3 regions of the Streptomyces sp. NPDC005576 genome follow, and region 3 is predicted to be linked to each of the others. Evidence: riboswitches for the same ligand, from Rfam matches in the RefSeq annotation. Region 3 holds a riboswitch; each other region holds the start of a gene.

Region 1 (3,201 bases), on a different contig from region 3:
GCAGGGACTCCTCCACCGCGCCCTTGATCGTGTGGGGGGCGAGTCCCCGGTACTGGGGGTGGGCACCGACCTTGGTGGCGACGACGACGTCCGCGCGGTTGCCGCGGGCCTTGAGCCACTTGCCGATCAGCGTCTCCGACTCGCCGCCCTGGTTTCCGGGGGCCCAGGCCGAGTACGAGTCGGCGGTGTCGACGAAGTTGCCGCCGGCCGCGGCGTAGGCGTCCAGCACCGCGAAGGAGTGCGCCTCGTCGGCGGTCCAGCCGAAGACGTTGCCGCCGAGAGCGAGCGGGAAGACCTCGAGGCCGGACGTTCCGAGCTTGCGAAGGGAAGTAGCCATGAGGGTTTCAACGGAGCGGACGCCCGACCGTATTCCGGCTCCGGGCCTCGGAAGCGGCTTTTGTCGGCCGTTCCAACAGCGGCTCCGGCGCGCTTCCGGCAGGATCCTGGCAGCACGGAGGGTCCGGCAGCCCTGACGTCGGGGGAGCGTCGGGGCTGCCGGGGATGAGGGCGGCGTCAGACCGTGAGGCCCATGCCGGTCAGCCAGGCCATCGGGTCGATGCCGGCGCCGTCCGGGGTGTGGACTTCGAGGTGGAGGTGCGGGCCGGTGACATTGCCGGTCGCTCCGACGCGGCCGATGGTGTCGCCGGTGCTGACCTGCTGGCCGGCGACGACGTCCATGGAGGACTGGTGGCAGTACCAGATCTCCGTACCGTCGTCGAGTTCCAGGACCGTGCGGTACCCGTACGAGCCCGACCAGCCCGCCGACTTGACCGTCCCGCCGTGCACGGCCTTGACCGGGGTACCGGTCGGCGCCGCAAAGTCGAGGCCGGTGTGGTGCCCGGAGGCCCACATGGTGCCGGCCTCGCCGAAGGTGGAGGTGATCGTGTACGCGGAGGTGGGGAGCGAGTAACTGGCGGCGAGCTTGGCGAGTCTCTCGGCCTCGGCCTTCTTCGCCGCGGCCTCCTCGGCCGCCCTCTTCTCCGCCGCGGCCTTCGCCGTGGCCGCGTCCTGCTGCTTCTCCGCCTCGGTGGCGGCCTTGGTCGCGGCCGCCGCCTCCTCCGCCGCCTTGGCGTCCGCGTCGGCGGCGGACTGCTGCTGCTCGGCCTGCTGGAGGATACGGGCGCGCAGTGCCTCGCCCGCGTCGGCGGCACCCTGCTCGGTCTTCGCGGTGGTGAGCCCGGCCGCGGTGAGCGGCGCGGACGCCACCACCGGCGCGGTGGGCGTGTCGGACTCGACCGCGGTGATCAGAGCACCCAGCCCGGGGAGGGACTTGGCGTCGGGAAGACTGTCCGCGAGCGAATCGGGAAGGGAGATGGAGACCGGCGGCTTGCTCTGCGCGGTGGCCATGCCGCCCGCACCGACGGCCGCGATGACGCCGACGCCGAGGACGGTGGAACTACGCGCGAGACCGCGCTGCTTGGCCACGCGGTGCCGGCCGCGTACGGGGCGGAGGGAATCCTCGGTGGGGTTCCATTCCTCCCAGGCCCTGTCGGCGTCGCCGGGGAAGCCGAACCCCTCACGGGTGGCAAAGGGTGACGGGGCCTCGGGGGCAGGCTGGTTGGACGCCACGTGGGCGCACTCCTTTCCTTCCTTCTCGCCTACCGGGTTAGCTGACGGGTTCGGAGCAGGAAGGTCTCCTACGGACGCCCGGTGTCTCTTCCGAGACACAGGTGTCCGATTCACCCCAAGAAGGTGGTTCCCCGGTTCCCTTGCGGAATTCGGCGCTCGCGCACGGCGCCGTCTCTGACGACGGCTGGGACGACCGCGCTGCGTTATCGAACGTTAATAGACAGACGGCTCCGATTCCAAGCCGCTCCCCTTGATCATTCCTGCTTCGGGCCGGGATTTACCTGGGCATTCATGCACTCATCGGGGCGACTTGCGAGCAGACTCCGCACCCCGGATTATCTGACGGTATGTCATCTGTTATCGAGCGGCACCGTGCTGCTACGGACCGTCGCCGAGTCGGCCGAACCTCCACACACCACCCCGACGGGCCCCGAGGGACACTGCCGGACGCCGACGGACACCGTCGGCGTCCGGAGGGAGATCGCAGAGGCTCCGGGAAGGCCGTAATCGCGTCAGCGGCCCACGATCGGCACGGTGGTCCGGCGTGCCGGCTGGTCCTCCGCCGGCCGGGCGACCGCGAGCAGCGCCAGGTCGTCCGTCGAACGGCCACCGGTGTGCAGCCGGACGTCGTCGGTGAGTGCCGAGAGCAGCTCGTCGGGACCGGGGAAGATCCGGCCGCGCAGCCGCTCCGCCGGGTCGTAGAACACACCCGCCCGGTCGCGCGCCTCGGAGAGCCCGTCCGTGTAGGTCAACAGCGTCGCGCCCGGCGGGAGGTCCCACTCGTCCACCCGGTCCGGCCAGGTGCCCAGGGCCATGCCGAGCGGCAGCGCGGGCGTACTGGGCCGCAGCACGTCCAGCGCTCCTCCGGCATGCAGCAGCAACGGTTCGGGGTGGCCCCGGTTGACGATCCGCAGTGTCTCGGAGCCCGGCGGAATCTCGGCGAGCACCGCGGTGACGAATCCCTCCACCGGATCGAGCCCCCCGCGCCGCGCCGCGTCCCTGGCCAGCGCGCGCTCCAGCCGCTGCGCCACCCCCTCCAGCGACTCCTCCTGCTCGGCGGCCTCCCGGAACGCGCCGATGATCACCGCCACCGCCTCCACCGCGTCGAGCCCCTTGCCCCGGACGTCGCCCAGTACGAGGCGTACCCCGTACGGGGTGTCCGCGACGGCGAACAGGTCTCCGCCGACGTACTCGTCCGCCTGCGCCGCCTCGTACCGCGCGGCGACGTGGAGTCCGCCGACCCGGTCGGCCGGCACGGGAAGCACCGCGCGCATGGCGGTCTCCGCGATGATCCGGGCAGAGGCGAGCTGCTCGTTGCCGCGTCGGACGACTCCGTTGATGACGAGCGCCAACACGGCCGCGGTGGCCACGGTGAGCGTCTCGATGATCGGAACGATCTGCCCGAGCGTTCCCACGTACACCCGCATCGCGATGACGGCGGTCAGCGACGCGACGCCGATCCGGACGGTGCCGGCCCGGGAGGCGAACGGCGCGGCGATCAGGGGAGCAGCGACGAACAGGGGCACCGCCGTGAAGCGTGGCGGTGACGCGATGTCGAAGACGAGCCCGCCCACGATGAGCAGGGCAGGCAGGACCCGCACGAACCGCCGGGCGCTCACACCCCCGGACGTC
Region 2 (3,201 bases), on a different contig from region 3:
GCCCCAGCCCGATCCAGCCCGATCCGGACGCACGGACTCAGTCCAGCAGCCTCTCGCGCAGTCGCTCCCGGACCTCCCCGGACAGTCCCAGCCCCTCGGCGAAGTAGCGCTCCGAGGTGCTCCACTCCTCCTCGATGGTGGCGAAGGCGGCGTCCAGGTAGTCGATGTGCGCGCCGAAGAGCGGGTTGAGCAGGCTCAGCACCTCGGCGGAGACCGCGGGGTCCGCGCTGTCGCCGCGCCGCAGCCGGTACCGGCGGTGGGCGTCGTTGGACTTGAGGTAGTCCGCCGCGATGGCCTCGCGCTCCACCCCGACCGCCAGCAGGGTCACCGCCATCGTCAGACCCGCCCGGTCCTTGCCCGCCGCGCAGTGCATCAGCGCCGGCACGCTGTCCTCCGCCAGCGCGTGCAGTACCCGGCTGTGCTCGGCCGTGCGGTCGGTGATGATCGAGCGGTACGACGCGAGCATGCGCGCCCTGCCCTTGCCGTCGGCGAGCAGCGAGCGCAGTTGAGCGAGGTCGCCCTCCCGCACCAGACGCCAGAAACCCGCCCCGTCGGCGGGGTCCGAGAGCGGGATGCGGACGTTGCGCACACCCGGCAGCTCCACGTCGAAGCCGTCGAGCTTCTGGTCGGCCGCATTGCGGAAGTCGAAGACCGTGTGAAGGCCGAGCCGGCCGAGGAAGACGGCGTCCTCAGCGGTGGCGGCGGCGAGGTGACCGCTGCGGAACAGCCTCCCGTGCCGTACCCGTCGTCCGTCGGTGGTGGGCAGTCCGCCCACGTCCCGGAAGTTACGGACCCCGCTCAGCTCGGGCTCGGCCGGCGAGAACTGCGGCACCTGCGTCACAGCGGCTCCTCGGTGCTTCTGGGCGCCGGCGCTGCTCGCCGACGTCGGCTCGTCGCGACCCTACGACATCGCTCCTCGGACCCGAAGTGCCGCGGGCGGCTCCTCGGTCGCTGAGGAACCGTCATCAGTGACCTGCGCGACATGTCCGTAATGTATTGAATTTAGCCAACATCATCCGTTTATGGGGGAAATGGTGGGTGATCTGGTGAGCGGGATCATATCCGTGACCCTGCGTGGCCGAGTCGCCGGAGGGCGGTCCTTCCGCCGTGCGGAATGCCAAGATCCATAATCCACGGAGGGTGACCGGTAAAGCGGGCCGATATCGCCACGGGGATTCCGTTCCGCTTGCGATGGCTTGTTCCGTCCGGCCCGGCTCGATTACGTTCACCATCACTCCGGACGGACCGCCTAATCCTGCCGCCGTCCGGAATTCGCACTCACTGATGCGTGGCAGGAGCGGGGGACCCAGGTAAGCCGCCGACCGGAGTTGTTCCGGACGGCTCGGGGTGAAGTCGCGTTTCCATGCGACCGGGCATCTCCAGCCCGAACCCGACAGCTCACCTCGTAGGCGCCGGAGAGGAATTCACCATGCCCATCCCGGGTAAGCACCGTCGTAAGAAGTCCGGCCCGATCGCTCGCGGCGTCCTCGCCGTAGGAGCCGGCGGCGCCGTTCTCGCCCTGCCGCTCCTCGGAGCCACGGGCGCCCACGCCGCTGAGCAGTCGGCCCCCGCCGCTGCCCAGTCCGCCCAGCAGTCCGCCCAGACCTACAAGGTCGTCCCGGGCGACTACCTGGCGAAGATCGCCGCCCAGCACAAGATCAAGGGTGGCTGGGAGAAGCTCTACCAGGACAACCGCGAGGTCGTCGGCGGCAACCCGAGCCTGATCCTCCCGGGCATGAAGCTGACGCTCGGCGCCCAGGCGTCCGGCTCGGCGTCCACGGCGTCCTCCTCGGCCGCCTCCTCCGCGAAGGCCGAGACGAAGACCGAGGTCAAGACCGAGGCGAAGACGGCGGCCACGACCGGAACGAAGACCGCCCCGGCGACCGCGACGGAGTCCGCCGCGACCGCCACCAATGCCGCTGACAGCAACAGCTCCGGCTGGACCACCCCGGTGGCCAACGCGACCGTCACGACCCAGTACCACGCCTCCGGCTCCATGTGGTCCAGCGGTTACCACACCGGCTCCGACTTCAGCGCCGCCACCGGCACCGTCATCCGCGCCGTCGGCCCCGGCACCGTCGTCTCCGCCGGCTACGACGGCGCCTACGGCAACGAGGTCATCATCAAGCACGCCGACGGCATGTACTCCCAGTACGCGCACCAGTCGCAGCTGATGGTCCAGGCCGGCCAGACCGTCACCGGCGGCCAGCGGATCGGCCTCTCGGGTGCCACCGGCAACGTCACCGGCCCGCACCTCCACTTCGAGATCCGCACCACCCCGAGCTACGGCTCGGACGTGGACCCGATCGCCTACCTGCGTCTCCACGGCGTCTCCATCTGAGACAACTCCGCTTGACGGTCGTCACGATCCGTCAGGGCTTGGAGGGGCGGTACGCGCAAGCGTGCCGCCCCTCTACTTATTCCGGCTTTACCAAAAACTGACCGGGTGGTCTATCTCACCCCACGTCAACCCCCTCTTACGGTCGCACAGGTCACATGGGAAGAGGCAGGATATGTGGTCGTGGCAGACGGTTCGAGAATCCAGAAGACAGACATCATCGGGTCGTACGCGGCGATCGGCGACAGTTTCACCGAAGGAGTGGGAGACCCCGGACCCGACGGGACTTATGTCGGCTGGGCGGACCGTTTCGCGGTTCTCCTCGCGGATCAGCTTCCCGTCCTCGACGGGGCGACGAACTCCGATTCCCCGCACGGAGAATTCCGGTACGCCAATCTCGCGGTACGCGGACGACTCCTCGACCAGATCGTCGAGGAGCAGGTACCCCGCGCCAAGAAGCTCGCCCCGGACCTGGTGAGCTTCTGTGCCGGGGGCAACGACGTCATCCGGCCCGGCACGGACCCCGACGACCTGGCCGAACGCTTCGAGCGCGCGGTCGCCGAACTCACCGACGCGGTCGGCACCGTCATGGTCACCACCGGCTTCGACACCCGCGGCGTGCCGGTGCTGCGCCACATGCGCGGCAAGATCGCCACCTACAACGTCCACCTGCGGGCCATCGCGGACCGCTACCACTGCCCGGTGCTCGACCTCTGGTCCCTCCGCTCGATCCAGGACCGCCGGGCCTGGGACAACGACCGGCTGCACCTCTCGGCCGAGGGACACACCCGGGTGGCGTTGCGCGCCGCGCAGGTCCTCGGTCTGGAGACCCCGGCCGACCCCGACCAGCCGTGGCCCCCGCA
Region 3 (3,201 bases):
CGAGGTGCGGGAGGTCGCGGCCGCCACACTGCGCCCCGACAACCGTGCCGTGCTGGTCTACGAGCCGGTCGAACCGGCCGAGCCGGACGACGGGACCGCTGCCGAGGACGGCGCGGAGACCGACGCCGACGAGGAGGACGGCAAGTGAGCGACGCCGCCGTGACTGGAGTAGCCATGGACTTCCACCCGCAGCCCACCCCGGGAACCGCCCGTCCCTGGGCCTTCCCCGCGCCCGAACGCGGCACCCTGCCCAACGGGCTGACCGTGCTCCGCAGCCACCGCCCCGGCCAGCAGGTCGTCGCGGTCGAGATCCACCTCGAAGCGCCGCTCGACGCCGAACCCGAGGGACTGGACGGCGTCGCCACCATCATGGCGCGCGCCCTCTCGGAGGGAACCGACAAGCACAGCGCCGAGGAGTTCGCCGCCGAGCTGGAGCGCTGCGGCGCCACCCTCGACGCGCACGCCGACCACCCCGGCGTCCGGGTCTCGCTGGAGGTGCCCGCCTCCCGGCTGGCCAAGGCGCTCGGCCTGGTCGCCGAGGCGCTGCGGGCCCCCGCCTTCGCCGACAGCGAGATCGAGCGCCTGGTGGGCAACCGCCTGGACGAGATCCCGCACGAGCAGGCCAACCCCGCGCGCCGCGCGGCCAAGCAGCTCTCCAAGGAGCTGTTCCCGGCCACCGCCCGGATGTCGCGCCCGCGTCTGGGCACCGAGGACACCGTGCGGCGGATCGACGCCGCCGCCGTCCGCGCCTTCTACGACGCCCACGTCCGCCCCGCCACGGCGGTCGCGGTCGTCGTCGGCGACCTCACCGGCATCGACCTGGACGCCCTCCTCGCCGACACCCTCGGCGACTGGTCGGGCAACGCCGGCACCCCCCGCCCGGTGGCGCCGATCACCGCGGACGACACCGGCCGCGTGGTCATCGTCAACCGCCCCGGAGCCGTGCAGACGCAGCTGCTCATCGGCCGCATCGGCGCGGACCGGCACGACAGTGTCTGGCCCGCCCAAGTCCTCGGTACGTACTGCCTGGGTGGCACGCTCACCTCGCGGCTCGACCGGGTGCTGCGCGAGGAGAAGGGCTACACCTACGGCGTACGCGCCTTCGCCCAGGTGCTCCGCTCCACCGCCGGCGGCCCGGACTCCGGGCCGGCCGGTGCGGCGATGCTGGCCATCAGCGGCTCGGTGGACACCGAGTCGACGGGCCCCGCGCTCGACGACCTCTGGAAGGTCCTGCGGACCCTCGCGGCGGACGGGCTGACGGACGCCGAGCGCGAGACCGCCGTCCAGAACCTCGTGGGGGTCGCCCCGCTCAAGTTCGAGACGGCGGCCTCGGTCGCGGCGACCCTCGCCGACCAGGTCGAGCAGCAGTTGCCCGACGACTTCCAGGCCCACCTGTACGCACGACTCGCCGAGACCGGCACGGTCGAGGCGACCGCCGCGGTGGTCAACGCCTTCCCGGTGGACCGGCTGGTGACGGTCCTGGTGGGCGACGCGTCGCAGATCGCCGAGCCCGTCCGCGCGCTGGGCATCGGCGAGGTGACGGTCGTGAACGGCTGACCGGCCGTCCTTCGCACGACGACCGGGTACGCCCCGGCAGCGCGACCCCGGCGGGAGATCTCTCGCCGGGGTCGCGCTGTTTGTCCCCTTTGCCGGGAGCATGCCCGTCTGCCCTGTGGGATGTGCTACAAAACCCGCTGTCCGTTTGGTGATCGAAAGCGCCGCGGCCTAGCGTCGGTCCGGCTGTCCGTCGACTGTGTACCGCACTCGCGGTGCCGGACAGTCATCGCCGAGTCCCCGTCAGGCGCGAGCCTGGGGAGCCGGGGACCCGTGAAGTCCCTGGGGTGAATCGGGCACCCGCGTCTCGTGAGAGACGCGAACGCCCGTAGGAGACCTTCCTGCTCCGAACCCGTCAGCTAACCCGGTAGGCGAGAAGGAAGGAAAGGATCCGCTCCTCCATGGCGTTCACCCGTGCCACCGGGACCCATCGTGCCCCGGGCCGTCTGACGCGTACCACCGCCCGGTTCGCCGGTGCCTGCGCCCTCGCCGCGACCGGCGTCGTCGGCTCGATGGCTTCCCCGGCACTCGCCGTCGGCCCCACCACCCCGTCACCCGGTTCGACCGGCCTCATCGGGGCCGTCACGCTCGGCGACTCCATCGCGGACCGGATAGCCGACCAGGCGGAGGCCCAGCAGCGCGGGGCGGAAGTCAGGGCGAAGGCGGAAGCCAAGGCCAGGGCCGAGGCCGCCGTACGGGTCAGGGAAGCCCGTGAGGCGAAGGCCCGCGCCGCGCGCGCCGCCGAGCGCGTCCGGCTGAACTCCTTCCACCTGCCCATCGCGGGCTCCTACATCAGCACCGGCTACCAGTCGAGCGGCTCCCTCTGGTCCTCCGGCAGCCACTCCGGCGTCGACTTCCACGCCGCCACCGGGACCCCCGTCCTCGCCGTGGGCGCGGGCACGGTCGTCGAGGCCGGCTGGGGCGGCGCGTACGGCAACAACATCGTGCTGCGGATGACCGACGGCACGTACACCCAGTACGGCCACCTCTCCTCGATCGGTGTCCTCGCCGGCCAGAGCGTCTCCTCCGGGGAGCGGATCGGCCTCTCCGGCGCCACCGGCAACGCGACCGGCCCGCACCTGCACTTCGAGGCACGCACCGGACCGGAGTACGGCTCCGACATGGACCCCGTGGCGTATCTGCGGGCCCACGGCCTCACCGCCTGACCCCGCGGCCCCACCCGCCGCTGCCGGGGCCCACGGCGCCCGACCCCGCCCGGGTCGCCCGCCGTCCGGCGCGACCGCCGCCGGACACCCCTGACCGACGACCGATGGAGGCCGGCCCGGACCCGTGCCGATCGCCCCCGAGCCCCGGCCCCGCGCCGGGGCTCCGGCATATCGCGGCTTCGGCATATCACCCGAAACCCCTCCCGCAGGCAGACACCGCAGGCAAAAGATATGTGCGAATTCCGGTACGCCATCGGAAATTCACGCAGATTGCAATAGAGTCACGGTGCAGGCTTCGATCGGCCGCGTTTCGCGGGGATTAAGGCGGAGGTTCGGACATGCGCATTCCCGCGCACTCGGTATGCACGGCAATCCGTGAGGACATCGTCTCGGGCGTCTACGAACGCGGCAGTCGCCTCACCGAGGAACTCCTGGCGCGGCGCTACGGCGTCTCACGCGTGCCGGTGCGCGAAGCGCTGCG

The links. A riboswitch is a leader RNA that binds a small molecule or an ion and turns the genes downstream of it on or off. The one in region 3 is predicted to bind cyclic di-AMP.
Region 1: linked by a shared signal. The riboswitch ahead of ACFYPN_RS32785 (M23 family metallopeptidase) and the one ahead of ACFYPN_RS06680 (M23 family metallopeptidase) in region 3 are both predicted to bind cyclic di-AMP.
Region 2: linked by a shared signal. The riboswitch ahead of ACFYPN_RS24850 (LysM peptidoglycan-binding domain-containing M23 family metallopeptidase) and the one ahead of ACFYPN_RS06680 (M23 family metallopeptidase) in region 3 are both predicted to bind cyclic di-AMP.

Annotation. Positions count from the first base shown of each region.
Region 1 covers NZ_JBIAJC010000032.1:19,898-23,098, forward strand. Annotated here, with positions in the region: gene ACFYPN_RS32780 (aldo/keto reductase) at 1-337, opposite strand, end outside; gene ACFYPN_RS32785 (M23 family metallopeptidase) at 514-1,569, opposite strand; cyclic di-AMP (ydaO/yuaA leader) riboswitch at 1,581-1,734, opposite strand; gene ACFYPN_RS32790 (PP2C family protein-serine/threonine phosphatase) at 2,082-3,201, opposite strand, start outside.
Region 2 covers NZ_JBIAJC010000014.1:127,989-131,189, reverse strand. Annotated here, with positions in the region: gene ACFYPN_RS24855 (tyrosine-protein phosphatase) at 38-841, opposite strand; cyclic di-AMP (ydaO/yuaA leader) riboswitch at 1,270-1,425, shown strand; gene ACFYPN_RS24850 (LysM peptidoglycan-binding domain-containing M23 family metallopeptidase) at 1,430-2,341, shown strand; gene ACFYPN_RS24845 (SGNH/GDSL hydrolase family protein) at 2,516-3,201, shown strand, end outside.
Region 3 covers NZ_JBIAJC010000003.1:109,610-112,810, forward strand. Annotated here, with positions in the region: gene ACFYPN_RS06670 (pitrilysin family protein) at 1-148, shown strand, start outside; gene ACFYPN_RS06675 (pitrilysin family protein) at 175-1,557, shown strand; cyclic di-AMP (ydaO/yuaA leader) riboswitch at 1,775-1,943, shown strand; gene ACFYPN_RS06680 (M23 family metallopeptidase) at 1,956-2,720, shown strand; gene ACFYPN_RS06685 (GntR family transcriptional regulator) at 3,059-3,201, shown strand, end outside.